2 regions of the Leucobacter japonicus genome follow, and region 1 is predicted to be linked to the other one. Evidence: riboswitches for the same ligand, from Rfam matches in the RefSeq annotation. Region 1 holds a riboswitch; the other holds the start of a gene.
The links. Region 1 has a riboswitch for thiamine pyrophosphate ahead of AMS67_RS04765 (ABC transporter substrate-binding protein). Riboswitches for the same ligand answer to the same signal wherever they lie in the genome.
Positions count from the first base shown of each region.

Region 2: linked by a shared signal. The riboswitch ahead of AMS67_RS07825 (thiamine ABC transporter substrate-binding protein) and the one ahead of AMS67_RS04765 (ABC transporter substrate-binding protein) in region 1 are both predicted to bind thiamine pyrophosphate.

Region 1 covers NZ_JHBX01000104.1:45,131-53,278, reverse strand. The annotation lists gene phnC (phosphonate ABC transporter ATP-binding protein) at 1-830, shown strand, start outside; gene phnE (phosphonate ABC transporter, permease protein PhnE) at 827-1,663, shown strand; gene phnE (phosphonate ABC transporter, permease protein PhnE) at 1,660-2,505, shown strand; gene AMS67_RS04780 (MurR/RpiR family transcriptional regulator) at 2,508-3,422, shown strand; gene AMS67_RS04775 (NtaA/DmoA family FMN-dependent monooxygenase) at 3,463-4,785, opposite strand; gene AMS67_RS04770 (YkoF family thiamine/hydroxymethylpyrimidine-binding protein) at 4,782-5,531, opposite strand; TPP riboswitch at 5,583-5,692, shown strand; gene AMS67_RS04765 (ABC transporter substrate-binding protein) at 5,724-6,791, shown strand; gene AMS67_RS04760 (ABC transporter permease) at 6,788-7,588, shown strand; gene AMS67_RS04755 (ABC transporter ATP-binding protein) at 7,585-8,148, shown strand, end outside.
Region 2 covers NZ_JHBX01000106.1:5,174-13,321, forward strand. The annotation lists gene AMS67_RS07820 (ABC transporter permease) at 1-1,616, opposite strand, end outside; gene AMS67_RS07825 (thiamine ABC transporter substrate-binding protein) at 1,699-2,814, opposite strand; TPP riboswitch at 2,809-2,917, opposite strand; gene AMS67_RS07830 (cell division protein PerM) at 2,924-4,753, opposite strand; gene sucD (succinate--CoA ligase subunit alpha) at 4,902-5,804, opposite strand; gene sucC (ADP-forming succinate--CoA ligase subunit beta) at 5,838-7,004, opposite strand; gene AMS67_RS07845 (GGDEF domain-containing protein) at 7,089-8,069, opposite strand; gene AMS67_RS07850 (GGDEF domain-containing protein) at 8,116-8,148, opposite strand, start outside.

The DNA.
Region 1 (8,148 bases):
ACCGCGGGGCGAGCGGTCGGCAGACGCCGGCCGCCGCCTCGTGGCGCATCGCCCTCGACGGGGTCTCCGTCACCTATCCGAACGGTACCCGTGCCCTGCACGATGTGTCGTTGACCATCGAGCCCGGCGAGATGGTCTCGATCGTCGGGCTCTCGGGATCGGGCAAGTCCACACTGATTCGCACCATCAACGGTCTCGTCGGCGCTGCCGGCGGCACCGCGACCGCCGGCAGCGTCACCGTTGGCCCGCACCGCATCTCCGAGCTGCGCGGTCGCGCGCTGCGCGAGGCGCGCGGACACATCGGCATGATCTTCCAGGCGTTCAATCTCGCCGAGCGCACGAGCGTGTACCGCAACACCCTCGTCGGCCGTTTTGCGCACTCGCCCGCCTATCGCACGCTGCTCGGGCTGCCGAGCGCCGAGGATCGCGACATCGCGCTGCGGGCGCTCGACTCGGTCGGCATCCTCGACAAGGTGTGGGTGCGCGCCGGTTCGCTCTCGGGTGGGCAGAAGCAGCGCGTCGCGATCGCCCGCGCGCTGTCGCAGCAGCCGAGCGTCATGCTCGCCGACGAACCCGTTGCGAGTCTCGACCCGCCCACCGCGCACGCCGTGATGGCCGACCTCGAGCGCATCAACGCCGAGCGCGGCCTGACCGTGCTCGTGAACATCCACCTCATGGATCTCGCCCGCCAGTACACGACCCGCATGATCGGGCTGCGCGACGGCCGCGTCGTCTACGACGGGCCCGCGGCATCGGCGACCGACGCCGACTTCGAACAGATCTACGGCCGACCGATTCAACCTCGCGACCGACTGGGGTCGCAGGCATGACGAGCGCGGCTCACACCGAGATCAAGACCGAGCTCGAGGCCCCGCTCGAGGTGCCGCCGCGCCCGCGCCACACGCTCCGCACGGCGCTGATCATCGCGGCGGTGGTCGGCTTCACCGTGCTCACCTGTCTGCCGGCGATTGGCGGCATCGAGCTCGACCTCGCCGCGATTGCGAAGAACTGGCGCAACGGCGTGACGAAGCTCGTGCAGCTGGCGCAGCCCAACTTCGCCTTCCTACCGCGCACCTGGGCGCCGCTCGTCGAGACGCTGCAGATGGCCCTGGTGGGAGCGGCCGCTGCGGCGGTGTGCTCGATCCCGCTCACCCTCTGGGCTGCGGCCCCCACGAACCCGAACCGTGTCACTCGCGGGCTCGTGCGCACCCTCAACAACATCAATCGCGCGGTGCCCGACCTCGTCTTCGCGACTGTGCTCGTGGCGATGGTCGGGGTCGGCGCACTGCCCGGTGTGGTGACGCTCTTCCTGTTCAACATCGGCATCGTCGTGAAGCTCGTCTCTGAGGCGATCGATGCGGCGGATCACCGCTACATGGAGGCCGGCCGCGCCGCGGGTGGCACGCAGTTTCAGATCAACCGCGCCACGGCACTTCCGCAGGCGTGGCCGCTGTTCGCGAACCAGTGGCTCTACGCGCTCGAACTCAACGTGCGCATCTCGGCCATTCTCGGCATCGTCGGCGCGGGCGGCATCGGGCGGCTGCTCGACGAGCGCCGCGGGTTCTACGCCTACTCCGATGTCTCGGTCATCATCCTCGAGATCCTCGTCGTCGTGATCGCCATCGAAGTGCTCTCCAACGTCATCCGCCGGAGGCTCGTATGAGCGCATCGCTCGACACTCGGCCCAAGGCAAGCCCTGCCATGCAGGCGTACGCGCCACTGCAGTTGCCGGCTCGGCCGTCGCGTCTCGCACCCACGGCGTGGGCGGTGGTCGCGGCGCTGGTGATCCTCGTCGCCGGAGGCACGCTGCAGATCACCTGGAGCGACCTCCCCGCCGTGCCGGGGCAGATCGCGCACTACCTCGAACTCATGTTCGCGTCGCCCAACTGGGAGAAGCTGCCGCGGGCGCTCTTCGAGACCTGGCGGTCGATCTCGATGGCGTGGATGGGAGCCATGCTCTGCGTCATCGTGTCGGTGCCGCTCGGCATGCTCGCCGCGCGCTCCGTCGGCCCGGCGTGGCTGCGCGCGCTGCTGCGCGGGGTGTTCGCCGTGATCCGTGCGGTGCCCGAGGTGATCATCGCCCTCGTGCTGCTTACGGTGACCGGCCTCACACCGCTCACCGGTGCCCTCGCGCTCGGCATCGCCGGCATCGGCACCCAGGGTAAGTGGGTGTACGAGACGGTCGAGTCGGCGCACGAAGGGGCATCCGAAGCGGTGCGCGCCGCGGGCGGGTCGACCGCCGAGGTGACCCGCTGGGCGATCTGGCCCGCCGTCGCGCCGGCGCTGCTCTCGTTCGCGCTGTACCGCTTCGAGATCAACATCCGCACCTCCGCCGTGCTCGGTCTTGTCGGGGCGGGCGGCATCGGAAGTATGCTGTCGAACTACACCAACTATCGGCAGTGGGACACGCTGGGAATGCTCTTGATCGTCGTCATCGTGGCGACGATGCTCATGGATACGATCTCGGGCGCGATTCGTCGCCGGATCATGAACGGAAGCAGGTAACGGTGGCCTGGCACGGAGCCCCCGACGCGCGCCCCAGCGCACGCATCGCCTCACTCGCCCCTTCACTGCAGCGCACCGAGCGCCGAGTCGTCGAGGCGATCGCCGCCGACCGCGAGCGCGCCGTCGCCTGCACCGCCCAGTCGCTCGCGGAGTGGGTGGAGGTGGGGCGCACCACCGTGATCCGCGCCGCGCAATCGCTCGGCTACGAGGGGTACCCGCAGCTGCGCGTCGCGCTCGTGCAAGAGCTCGCGCTCGAGGGCGCGGCGGCCGAGGCCGCGGGTGGTTTCGGCGGCGGCTCGGGCGGGGGAGATGGCGCCGGATCGGCGGCGGGCGACGCCACGATCCTCGGCGCGCTGCGCTCGCGCATCGGCCGCCTCGCCGCACGGCTCGACGACACCCTGGCGGCCCTCACCGTCGAGGGGGTCGACGCCTTCGTGCACGCCCTCGACCGCGCCGACCGACTGCTGGTGATCGCGAACGGGCTCTCGAGCCCGCTCGGGCTCGACTTCGCCATGCGCCTGAACTCGGCGGGCCGCTCGGTCGAGCAGTTCGCCGACCCCATGGCGCAGCAGATCGCCGCCCGCCAGCTCGGCACGGGCTCCGTCTGCGTCGTATTCTCGGGGTCGGGTGCGAACCGCGCCACCCTCGAGTCGATGGATGCCGCGAAACGGAGCGGCGCCCAGGTGCTCGCCATCACCTCGTTCGCGCGCTCCGCCGTCGACCGCCGCGCCGACGTCTCGCTCGTCGTGCCGCCCGTGGGGGGCAGCTTCCACGACGAGCTCATCCACACCTCGCGCGCCGCGCTCATGCTTCTCACCGAGCACCTCGTCGACGCGTTCGTCGAGCTGCGGGGCGAACGCGGGCAGGCGGCGCGGTCGGCGGTGCTCGACGTGCTCGCGGGCGCGCTCGAGGAGTAGTTGAGCGCGGGGAGCGCGGACTGACCCCTGGCGCGTACCGCTACCCGCCGAGGTGATCCCGCAGCGTGACGCCGGAGTACTCGCTGCGGAAGATGCCGCGCCGCTGCAGCTCAGGGACCACACCGTTCACGAAGTCCTCGAACGACGAGTGATAGAGCGCCGGCATGATGATGAAGCCGTCGGCCGCCTCGCTCTCGAACAGGTGCTGCAGCTCGTCGGCGATCGTTGCGGGCGAGCCGACAAGCTGCGGGTGCAGCTGATTCAGCGCCTGCTCGATCGCGAGATCCGCCACCGTGAACCCGCGCCGCTCGCTGACCGCGGCGAGCATGTCTTCGAACCCGACGCTGCCGGTCGCCCCGCGGTGGGCGGCGAGCACCTCGGTCGCCCGGGCCGCGGGGTCGAGCGACTCCGCATGCAGCAGTCGACCGAGCTTTTCGAGTGCGCCGGGCAGGTCGATCTGGGCGACGAGGGCCGCGAGCTTCGCCTGCGCCTCGGCATCGGTCCACCCGACCACCGGCTGCACGCCCTGCAGCACGCGGATCGCGTCAGGGTCTCTGCCGTGGTCGAGGCGCGCGCGATCCCGAATCTCGGTGCGCAGCTCACGCATCGCCTCGGGGGAGTCGCCGATCGCGAACACCACCTCGGCCCACCGAGCCGCGAACGCCCGGCCGCGCGGCGACGACCCCGCCTGCATGAGCACCGGAAACCCCTGTGGGCTCTGCGGCAGGGTCAGCGGACCGCGTGAGAGCGACCCCGCGACGCGGTGCACACGGGTGGCATCGGCGAACTCGCCGGTCGCCTGGTCGTGCACCAGCGCTCCAGGCTCCCAACTGCGCCAGAGCTCGACCACGGTGTCGACCACCGCGTCGGCGCGATCGTAGCGATCGGCCGGGGGAGCGATGCCCTCGTGCCCCTGGTTGCGCGCCTCGGCGTCGGTGGTCGAGGTGACGATGTTCCAGGCGGCACGGCCGTTCGAGAGGTGATCGACGGAGAGCAACTGCCGGGCGATCGTGTACGGCGGCACGAAACTCGTCGACACCGTCGCCCCCAGGCCGATGCGCGAGGTGGCCCCCGCGACGAGCGACACCTTCGTGATCGGGTCGAGATAGATGGCGCCCTTGCCCGCGGTTCGCAGCGTCGTTGCGAACCCACCCGCACCGTCTTCGGGCACCGCCAATGCATCCGCGAAGAAGATCATGTCGAAGCAGCCGCGCTCCAGCGTGCGCCCGAGGTCGGCGTAGAACGCCCCGCTCAGCCAGTCGGTGCGTCCGAGCGGGTTGCGCCAGTTCTCGGAGTACTGGCTCGTCGGCGGGTTCACCATGCCGACCAGGTGCATGCCGCGGCCGGTGCTGGTGCTGGTCATACCGTGAGCTCGGGAGCCGGGATGCCCGCGATCGACGGGCTATTGATCGAGACCGTGAGGTGCGTCACGACGTGCTGCACCGTGGCGCCCACGCCGATCCACGCGTTTGCGGCCGTCTCGAGCACCGCCGAGAGGTCGCCGTCGAGCCGGGTGGCGTAGTGATCGGAGCCGGAGTAGACGCCCTCGTGCTTCGCCTGCTCGATCGCCGCGTAGATCGGGGTCATGTGGTCGGCGGGCGCGGAGTCGGCACGCGAGCCGTGCGCTCCGTCGGCGCCGTGCGCGTCGAGCAGCGGGTAGAGCGACCAGTGCGCTCGGGCGCGCACCCCGGTAGGCGACAACGCGATGGGCGACGCAGCGAGCGCGTACACGCCGGGCGGCAGCGCGCACTGCAGCTCGCCGGGGCAGCCGCGCGACAGCAGAATCGCGGCCGAGAGATGCGCGCCGCTCTCCGCAGCCGCCGAGATCACGTCGCGCACGTACTCGAGCACCCGCTGTTCACTGCCGGTGATGAACGTCGAGATGTCGTTCGTCTCGACGGTGAGCCCATCAGCCGAGGCGCTTGCGAGGGCACCCAAGATGATCCGGACGTACTCGGAGTCGTACACGGAGAGTGTGAAGCGCGCCCCGACACCGTACTCCACGGGCGTCATCGGCTCGGTTGCGGCCTGAGCACCGGGTGCGGGTTGAGTGCCTGATGCGGGCTGAGGGATCGGTGCGGGCTGCGTGCTCGGTGAGGTCTGCGTCACGCAGCCCACCCTAGGGGACGAAGCGCGCCACTTGCGCGAATGTTGCTAGGGTGAGTGCCACACGGGAGTCCGGTAGGCCGGGCTGAGAGGAAAGTACTCAACTTTCGACCGTCGAACCTGATCTGGATCATGCCAGCGCAGGGAGACACTCTACGAACCCGTGCCCCATTCACCACAGAAGGGCACGCTTTCATGCGCAACCACCCCACCCATCCACGCCGCAATATGCGCCGGATCGCCACAGGTCTCATCGCCGCGGCGCTCGCCGCAGGGCTCGCGAGCTGCTCCACCGCAGCCGACGCGAACGACTCGGCGAACTCTGGCTCCGACGGAGCGACCCCGGTCACCTTCGCGCTCGACTGGGCGCCGAACACCAACCACATCGGGATCTACGTCGCCGACGAACTCGACTACTTCGACGATGCCGGGCTCGACGTCGAGATTCTGCCCTACGGCACGACGTCGGCGACGCAGCTCGTCTCCGCGGGCGAGGCCGACTTCGGCATCGGCGGGCAGCCGGGCGTGCAGACGGCGCGCACCGCTGGCCTCGACCTCGTGTCGGTGTACCGCGTCACGCAGATCGACTCCGGTCGCATCGTCGCGCTCGCCGGCCGAGACGATATCACCCGACCGAAAGACCTCGACGGCAAGACGTTCGGCGGCTTCGGGGCCCCCTTGTACTCGGCACTCGCATCGTCCACGATCGCGGGTGACGGTGGCACCGGCGACTTCACCGAGGTCACGCTCGACACCGGTGCCTACGAGGCGCTGTCGCAGGGCCGCATCGACTTCACTCTGTCGGTGGCGACCTGGGAAGATCTGCAGGCGAAGATCGACGGGCACCCGTACCGCGAGTTCAGCTACCAGGATTTCGGGGTGCCCGAGCAGCAGTCGACGGGCATCGTCTCGAGCGAGGCCTACCTCGATGCGCACCCCGACGAAGCCCGCGCGTTCGTGCAGGCGGTCGCCCGCGGGTACGCCTACGCTGCCGAGCATCCGGAGGAATCCGCCGATCTGCTCATCGAGGCGAACCCCGACACGCTCGGCACCGCGACCGAGCTCGTGCACCAGAGTGCGAAACTGCTCGCCGACGAGTACTTCACGTCGCCCGACCGCGAGATCGGTGCGGCGAACCCTGAGGCATGGAACGCATTCGGCGCGTTTCTGGTCGATGGCGGCTTCCTGACCGACGCCGACGGCTCGACGGTGACCGAGGCGCCCGACTGGAGCGACTACTACACCGACGAGTACCTCGAGTGACCTTCGCCCGAGACGCGGTGAGCGTGACGGTGCGGCGGGTGCTCCCGCCCGCCGTCGCGCTCGTCGCGCTGCTCGGTCTCTGGCAGTGGGTCTCGGTCTCGGGCATCGTTCCCTCCGAACTGCTGCCGTCGCCTACCCGTGTCGCGTCGTCCGGGGCCACCGAACGCGGCGCGCTTCTGCACCATGCCCTGCCGACGCTGCTGGCGACGCTCACCGGGTTCAGCCTCTCGGTCGTGGTGGCAGCGCTCACCGCAACGGTGCTCGACTTCTCACGGGTGCTCCGATCAGCGTTGCTGCCGTTGTTGATCGTCAGCCAGACTCTTCCCCTCATCGCGATCGCGCCCCTGGTGGTGCTCTGGTTCGGGTTCGGGCTGGTGCCGAAGATTCTGCTCGTCGCATTCGTCACCTACTTTCCGATGGTCGTGGGTTTGCTGCGCGGTTTCGCGTCCGCCGACCCCGACGCCGAGCAGCTCCTGCGGTCGATGGGGGCGTCGCGCGTTTCGGTCTTCCGTCTCGTGCGGCTGCCCTCGGCCATGCCGTCCTTCTTCTCGGCGCTGCGCATCTCGATCACCTATGCCGTGGTCGGCGCGATCTTCGCCGAGTACGCCGGGGCCGTCGCGGGGCTCGGCGTGTACATGCAGTCGGCGAAGAATGTCTTCCGCACCGACCTCGTGCTCGCCGCCGTGGGCGTCAGCACCGCGCTGACGCTGGCGCTCTTCGGGCTCGTCGTGCTCGTCGAGCGCGTCGCGCTGCCGTGGATGCGCATCGACCGTGGCGAGCCGGCGGGTGCGCGATGACGGCGGGTTCCGGCACGGCGACGCTCGAGCTCGCGTCCGTCGAGAAGCGCTTCGGCGAGCGCCGCGTGCTGGCCGACGTCTCGTTCACGCTCGACCCGGGTGAGATCGTCGCACTGGTCGGTGCCAGCGGCAGCGGCAAGTCGACACTCCTCTCGCTGCTCACGGGCGCGCTCCCGCTCGACGGCGGCGAGATCAGGTACGACGGATCCCCACTGCCGTCACCGCGCCCGTTCGCGTTCATGCCGCAGCGCGACGCCCTGCTGCCGTGGCGGCGCGTGGTCGCGAATGCCGCGATCGGGCTCGAAGTGCAGGGAGTATCTCGCTCCGAGGCCCGACAGCGGGTGACGGCGCTCCTCGCACCGTTCGGGCTTGCCGACGCGGCCGATCGGTATCCGCGGCAGCTCTCGGGTGGCATGCGGCAGCGGGTGTCGTTTCTGCGTGCGGTCGTGCAGGATCGCCCGATCCTGCTGCTCGACGAACCCTTCGGGGCGCTCGACGCCATCACGCGCGATGAGCTGCAGCGCTGGTTGCTCGACATGTGGGACGTGCACCGCTGGAGC
Region 2 (8,148 bases), on a different contig from region 1:
AACTCCCGATTCCCGTCAGTGCGCCAGCGCTCCGCGAGCAGCATGACGCCCGCCGTGAGCACGCCGAGCACCACCGCTCCCGCGAGGCCCGCTCCGTAGCTGCCCGGCGCCTGGTGACCAATAAGCGCCGCCACCGCGACCGGCAACGTCTGCTCCCCCGGTCGAACTAAGAACGAGGTCGCGCCGAACTCGCCGAGCGAGGCTGCGAACGCGAAGCCGAGCGCGAGCCCCGTCGATCGCCCGAGCAGCGGCACATCGATCGCGCGCAGCATCGCGAACGGCCCCGCCCCGAGCGAGGCGGCGGCGTCGCGCAGTTCGGGGGCGATGCCCCGCAGCACAGGCAGCAAGGTGCGCACCACGAGCGGCAGGGCGACCAGCGCCTGCGCGATCGGAATGAGCGCAGTCGAGGTGCGCAGATCCAACCCGATGCCGAGCGGCCGATGCATCGTGAGCAGCAGCCCGAATCCGAGGGTCACCGCCGACACCCCGAGGGGCAGCATGACCAGGCCGTCGAACAGATCGATGCCGCGGCGCAGAGTTCGGGATCGGGGCCGGCGCGACAGCACGAGCGCGAGCAGGGCCCCGAGCACCATCGCGAGGAGCGCCGCCACCACTGCGATGCGGAGCGACGCGAGGATCGCCGAGAACACCGAGCCGTCGATCGGCAGCCCTTCGGGAGGCACGACCAGGGCCGCGTAGTTTGCCAGCGTCCACGCACCGTCACGATCCCGCAGCGACCGCGAGAGCAGGGTGATGAGCGGCAGAGCGTGCAGCAGCGCGACGGTCGCACCAAACACCACCAGCACCGGGATATCGACGCGACGAGGGCGCGCCCCGTGCGCACGATCCTCACGCAACTGCACGGCTCGTTCGCCTGCTCTGCGCAGTCGTGACGACACCACGAGCGCGAACCCGACGATCGCGAACTGCGCGATCGACAGCACGGCGGCGCCCCGCAGGTCGAGGTACTGCACCGTGAGCCGGTAGATCTCCGTCTCCACGTTCGCGAACGCCGAGCCGCCGAGAATGAGCACGATACCGAACGACGTGGAGCAGAACAGGAAGACGAGCGACGCCGCCGAGGCGAGCGCTGGCCCGAGCGCGGGCAAGGTCACGAGGGTCCAGGCGCGCGCCCGGGAGGCGCCGAGCACCCGCGCCGCCTGCTCGGAGGTGGCGTCGAGCCTCGCCCAGAATCCGCCCACGGTGCGCGCCACCACGCCCACGTTCGGAAACGCGAGCGCGAGCACGACCGCGGCAAAGCTCCGGTCAAGGCCCCACCCCGCGAGCGGGCCGCCCGCGCCGAGCAGCGCGGAGAACGCGACGCCCACCACCACCGACGGCAGCACGAACGGAACGGTGAGAAAGCCCCGCAGCAGGCTCTGCCCCGGAAAGTCGAGGCGGTAGAGCACGTACGCCGCGGGCACACCCAGCGCGAGCGAGATCAGCGTCGCGACGCCGGCCTGGGCGAGCGTCTGACCGATAACCCGCCAGGTGCGCGCCGCGCCGAACACCTCGGGGATGCCGCTGAAGTCGAGCGCACCGCCATCGACGAACCCCGTCGCGATAAGCGAAATGACGGGCCACAGGAAGAAGAGCGCGAGAAAGGCGAGCGGCACGGCCGTCGCCGCCGTCCACGCCGCGACACCCCACGGGCTGGTGCTCGCCCGTGACGTCGCGCCTCCCCCGCGTCGCAGAATGTCAGAGTCCGATCTGGTCGCCCAGGGTCTTCAGCCACCCCTCGCGCCCGGCCTCGATCTGCGCCGAAGTGAGATCGTGCGTCTGGTCGGCCGCAGGCTCGGGTGCGAACTTCGCCCATGCTTCGGGGAGTTCCACCGAGCTGTCGACGGGCACCATGTACATCGCTTCGGGGATGGTCTGCTGGAATTCGTGCGAGACGAGGTAGTCGACGACAGCCTCGGCTCCGGCCTCATTGGCGGCGCCCCGCAGCACCCCGGCGTACTCGACCTGCTGCGTGCAGGTGTCGAGCAGCGCGGCGGTGCTCGACGCGGTGCCCGCGTCATTCACGGTGAACGCCGGCGACGATGCGTACGACACCACGATCGGACGCGTGCCGTCTTCACCGCCCTGCGTGAACTGACCGTAGTAGGCGTCGCTCCAGCCCTGCTCGATGCGGGCGCCGTTGTCGACGAGCTGCTGCCAGTAGTCTGCGAATCCGTCCTCGCCGAACTCCGACACCGTGCCGACGAGGAACGAGCCGCCGGTCGACGATGCGGTCGGGTCGAGCAGCGCCGTGAGGTCGCGGTAGGCGGGCTTCGTCAAATCGGCGTAGGTCTGCGGCTCGGCGACGCCGTGCTCGGCGAACCAGGCGGTGTCGATGTTGATGCAGGTGGAACCGTGGTCGACCGGGATCATGCCGGTGCGCTCGACGTACTCGTTGCCGAGCGCGCTCGGCCCCTCGGCTTCCACCGCGTACTGGAGTGCACTCTGTGGAAGCGCCTCGGGCACGTACGATTTCACCACGCCGTTGTCGACGAGCCGCGACGCGAAAATGTTGTCGACTCCGAAGAACGCGTCGGCGACGGGTGCGCCTTTCGTGAGCACCAGCTTGTTGGTGAGCTCGCCGCCATCGCCGGCCGAGACGACCTGTACGTCGTAGCCGGTTGCCGCGCTCGCGGCCTTCGCGAAGTCGTCGTTCGGAAACGAATCGTGCACGATCAGCGTCACCGTCTTCGCATCGGCTTCGTCGGCGGCACCGGTGGTGCAGCCCGTCAGCACGAGACCGAGTGCGGCCGCTGCCGACACCGTGGCAAGTGCCGATCGTCGCGCGCGACGGGAAAAGTGGATAGGCGTCATTGAGGGCTTCCTTCCTCCGCTGGCATGAACCAGATCAGGTTGACGGTCGGAGCTCGCGTGCTCCCTCTCAGCCCTGCGCGTCAGGACTCCCGTGGATTGCCCTCTTACCTTAGTGCCCGCCGCCCGGCCAACGCCAACCGGAGCGCTTCTCGCTGCGGTCTTCCGCATCAGACGATGCGTCAGTGGTTTCGGGTGCCGCGTCCCAGGCGTAGGCGCGGAGCAGGTCGGCTTCGCTGAACTCCGGGTCTACGCTGCTGTGGTCAGCATTGGCATCGCGCGAGGTCTGCTCGGACTCCGGCCGTCTCTCGGACGGCGTCGAGGCGCTCGACGCCGTCTCGAGATCGTCTGCGTCGATCTGCGCGGTCTCGAAGTCTGCTCGCTCGAACTGCGCAGTCTCGAGCTCAGCCGTCTCGAACTCAGCCGTTTCAAACTCAGCATCTCCGATGCGCCCGGTCTCGAACGCCGCCGTCTCATCGTTCCCGGTGTCGACGGACGCATCGTTCAGATACTCGTCGTCAAGATGGGCATCGTCGACGGCCGACCGCTCGAGCTCCACCGTCTCGAAGGCAGCTGGGGCGTCGAAGGCACCTGCAGCGGCCAGGCGTGCCGAAACGACGTCTACCTCGACTGGCTCAGTGCGACGACGACGCCCCAGCGTCAACCCCGCGAGCGCCGGCGTCGCGTCCGTGACGCGCTCGGGGATCGCGGAGCGCACCTGCTGCACATCCATGCGACCCGCCAGCGCACCCAGCAGCAGCCCGGCGCCGACCTCGAGAGCGAGAAACCCACCGAGTGCCCAAGGGTGAGGGCCGTTCTCGGCGAGGCGATCCGGCCCCATCGCACCCCCGGCGGCCGAGGCCAGCCCCACCGCGACGAGACCGGTGCAGAGGCTCGCGATGACCGGTGCGGCCAGCACCACCGTCAACCTCGAACGGCGCTGCGCGGGCCGCCTCGCGAACCGCACGCCGAGCACGATCGCGGCGAGCACGATGATGGCGGGTGCCACTCCACCGAACGCGCCCCAGCTCGACGGGATCGCCCCGAAGATCGGCAGCGCCGGCAATGGGCCGAGGAGCGTTTCGAACGGCGTCGTCGAACTGCCGACTCCGATCGCGAACCCGGGCCCGGCAAGCCAAGACAAGCTCCAGACAATCGCCGTCGGCACCAGCGCCAGCTGCGAAATGAAGACGGTGAACGAGCCGAGAGGGTCGAGTTGCAGACTTTGCGTCAGTGCGGTGACATCGGCGTAACTCGTGATCACGGCAATCGAGAACGCGACCGAGGCGAGCCCGATAACTAGCGCGATCGATGCTGCAGCGAGTCGAAGCGCTTCGGCGCCGCGAGTCGGGAGCGAGGCCGCACCCGACCAGCCGAGGGCCTCCAAGCCGCGCTGCGCCTGGCGCACCAGCGCGTGCCACCAATCGTGCCCGTCGATCGCGGCCCGCACGACGAAGGCGGTGAGCGAGGACGCCCCGAATACGGCGGCCGGAACCGCGGCAGCAAGTGCGTGCGGCCACACCAGCAGTGGTGCGGCGAGCGCCGCTGCCGCGAACGCGATGCCGCCGAACCCAGCCGCGCCGCCCAGCGCACCGAATGCCCCCACACCTCCGCGAGCCGCAAAACGCCAACCCGAGCGCAGCGCGAGCAGCACGGTGACGAGGGTGATGCCGAGCGGGGCGATCGAAAGCGTGAACTGCAGCGCTTCAGGGGCAAGCCCCAGTGCAAGTGCCGCCTCGGCGGGCACCGCGAAGTGCAGCGGCACGAAGTGCGCGAGCAGCCACACTCCGGTGACCGCCGACGTGACCGATGCCGGTTCGGCGGAGAGCCCAAACGTCACGACCCAGAGCAGCACCCCAGGAACCGCGACAACGGCGAGCCCGGCGATCGCCACCGCGGCGGCTTCGATTGCGGCGATCACCGCGGTCACCAAGGATCTCATCGTCAGAAGCTTACTCCGCAAGAGTTCTGCCGAGCCGAGACGCACCCCTGCGGGCGTGCCGCTTGCGCATTGTCGGCCCGCGCCCCCGGAGACAGCACGGCGGGCCGGCCACCCCAGAGTGACCGGCCCGCCGACGTTCGGGTGCTGTTTACAGCTGGGCGAAAGCCTCGCGCAGCAATTCGGCGGTCTCGGTCGGCGTCTTGCCGACCTTGACACCGGCGGCCTCAAGGGCCTCCTTCTTCGCCTGAGCGGTGCCGGCCGAACCCGAGACGATGGCGCCAGCGTGCCCCATCGTCTTGCCTTCGGGCGCGGTGAAGCCGGCGACGTAGCCGACGACCGGCTTCGTCACGTTGGCCTTGATGAACTCGGCCGCGCGCTCTTCGGCGTCGCCGCCGATCTCACCAATCATCACGATGGCCTGGGTCTCAGGGTCAGCCTCGAACGCGGCGAGCGCGTCGATGTGCGTCGTGCCGATGACCGGGTCGCCGCCGATACCGATCGCGGTCGAGAAGCCCAGATCGCGCAGCTCATACATCATCTGGTAGGTCAACGTGCCCGACTTCGACACGAGGCCGATCGGCCCCTTGCCGGTGATGGTCGCGGGGGTGATGCCGGCGAGGGCCTCACCCGGCGTGATGATGCCGGGGCAGTTCGGGCCGATGATGCGGGTTTCGTTGCCGGTGGCCTGGGCGTGCGCCCACAGCTCGGCCGAGTCCTTGACCGGCACGCCCTCGGTGATGATGACGAGCAGGCCGATGCGGGCATCGATGGCCTCGATGGCGGCATCCTTGGTGAAGGCCGGCGGCACGAATGCGACCGACACGTCGGCGCCCGTCGCAGCGATGGCCTCGGCCACGGTCGCGAACACCGGCAGCTCGACGGCGTTGCCCTGCGCGTCAACGTGCGACACCGTGGTGCCCGCCTTGCGCGCGTTCACGCCGCCAACGATGTTGGTGCCCGCCGCGAGCATGCGCGCGGTGTGCTTGGTGCCCTCGCCGCCGGTGATGCCCTGGACGATGACCTTGGAATCCTTGTTCAGGAAGATCGACATGGTGGTTCTACTCCTACAGTCTTTCGTCTCGGATCAGCGGGCGTTGGCGAGCTCGGCGGCCTTGTCGGCGCCCTCGTCCATGGTGGCGGCCTGGGTGACCAGCGGGTGCGCCGCCGCGTTCAGGATCGCCCGGCCCTCTTCGACGTTGTTGCCGTCGAGGCGCACGACGAGCGGCTTGTTCGCCGCATCGCCGAGCTTCTCGAGCGCGCCGACGATGCCGTTGGCAACGGCGTCGCATGCCGTGATGCCGCCGAACACGTTCACGAACACCGACTTCACCTGCGGGTCGCCCAGAATCACGTCGAGCCCCGCCGCCATGACCTCGGCCGACGCGCCGCCACCGATGTCGAGGAAGTTGGCGGGCTTGACGCCGCCGTGGTTCTCGCCGGCGTAAGCGACGACGTCGAGCGTCGACATCACGAGGCCTGCACCGTTGCCGATCACGCCAACTTCGCCGTCGAGCTTCACGTAGTTGAGATCCTGCGCCTTGGCCTTGGCCTCGAGCGGATCCTCCGCCGACTTGTCAGCGAGCTCGGCGTGCTGCGGCTGGCGGAACTCGGCATTCTCATCGAGCGAGACCTTGCCGTCGAGCGCGACGATGTCACCTGCACCAGTCAGCACGAGCGGGTTCACCTCGACGAGCGTCGCGTCTTCGCCCGCGTACACCGCGAAGAGCTTCTGGAAGACGGGCACGACCTTGGCGACGAGCTCTTCGGGGAAGTTCGCCGCGCGAGCGATCTCTTCAGCCTTCACCGCATCGATGCCGGTGATCGGGTCCACTGCAATGCGGGCGAGCGCCTCCGGCTTCTCGACAGCGAGCTGCTCGATCTCCATGCCGCCCTCGACCGATGCAAGCGAGAGGTACGTGCGGTTTGCGCGATCGAGCAGCACCGAGAAGTAGAACTCCTGGGCGATGTCAGCACCCGCCGCGACCATCACGCGCTCGACGGTGTGGCCCTTGATGTCGAGCCCCAGGATGGCCTGAGCCGCTTCGAAGGCCTCGTCGGGCGTCTTCGCTACCTTCACGCCGCCGGCCTTGCCGCGGCCACCGACCTTTACCTGCGCCTTTACGACGACCACGCCACCGATCTTCTCGGCGGCCGCACGCACCTCTTCAGGGGTGTCGGCGACGATGCCGGCGAGTACCGGCACCTCGTATCGTTCGAATAGATCTCGTGCCTGGTACTCGTACAGATCCACGTACTGTCCTTTGCTTGGGAGTCGGGGTGATCCGAGGCAGAAAAATGTCTCGATGTCGAGCTAGCTCGACCGACGAAAAGCCTATCACCGCGAAGTGATCGAACCCTTACCGCGTGCTGGTTTCGCACGGAGCAGCTCGTCATCAGCGCGTGCAAGGGCGATGTCGAGGGGCTCGCCGGGAACCGCCTCGGCGATACCCCATGACCACGCAAACTGCGATGCCGCTCGCATCGAGTCCAGCGCCTGTTCGAGCTCGCTGGGCCCACTGCGCAGCACGAGGGCGAACTCATCGCCGCCGAGCCGTGCGACGAGGCCACCTGACCGGCCCGACGTGCCGCGCATCCCCACGAGCACGGTCCAGACCTCGACTGACTCGATCAACGCGGCGTCACCGGCGATGTGGCCCCCCGCATCGTTGAGCCCCTTGAAATCGTCGAAGTCGATCATCGCGACGGCCACGGGCTCCCCCGCCCGCGCCGCGCGGTTGCGCACGACCGTCGCGAGCTCGCCCAATCCACGCCGATTCAGTGCGCCGGTCAACGAATCGGTGCGCGCCTCACGATGGAGCTGACGCTGCACGGTGCGAGCCCCCACGTAGCAGAAGATCGCGATGAGGATCGCGTAGCCAACCATGACATTCGGATCGGCGAGGCCCATGCCGAGGTCCGGGTTCACCATCAGGATGATCAGCATGCGGATCACGCCGATGACCATGAGCACACGACCGAAGACCGGCGGGTAGAACCACCCAAGATACAGCGCGACGAACGGGAGTTCCAGGAGGGCATTGATCTCGGCATGCGCGTGCGAAGAAAACAGCAGGAAGTAGGTCGACCAGGTCTCGATCACAGCAAACATCACCACCCCCGCCCACAGCGGGTATCTGCGCCCGAGTACCAGGGGCAGCGCGGTTGCGACGCCGTAGAAGACGAGCCACATGGTCACCATCAAGCGGTTCATGTGCTGGTGACCGACGATGAGGTCGGACACGAAGACGACCGCGAGCAGAGCGGGTATCGCGGCGCTCATGTAGGAGAACGGGGTCTGCCAGCGCACAAACCGCATCCATATCTCCGAGCCGAGGCTCGCGAGATCGGGGTACAACCGGCGTCTATCCATAGTGCGCCTGCCGCTTCTCGCGCTT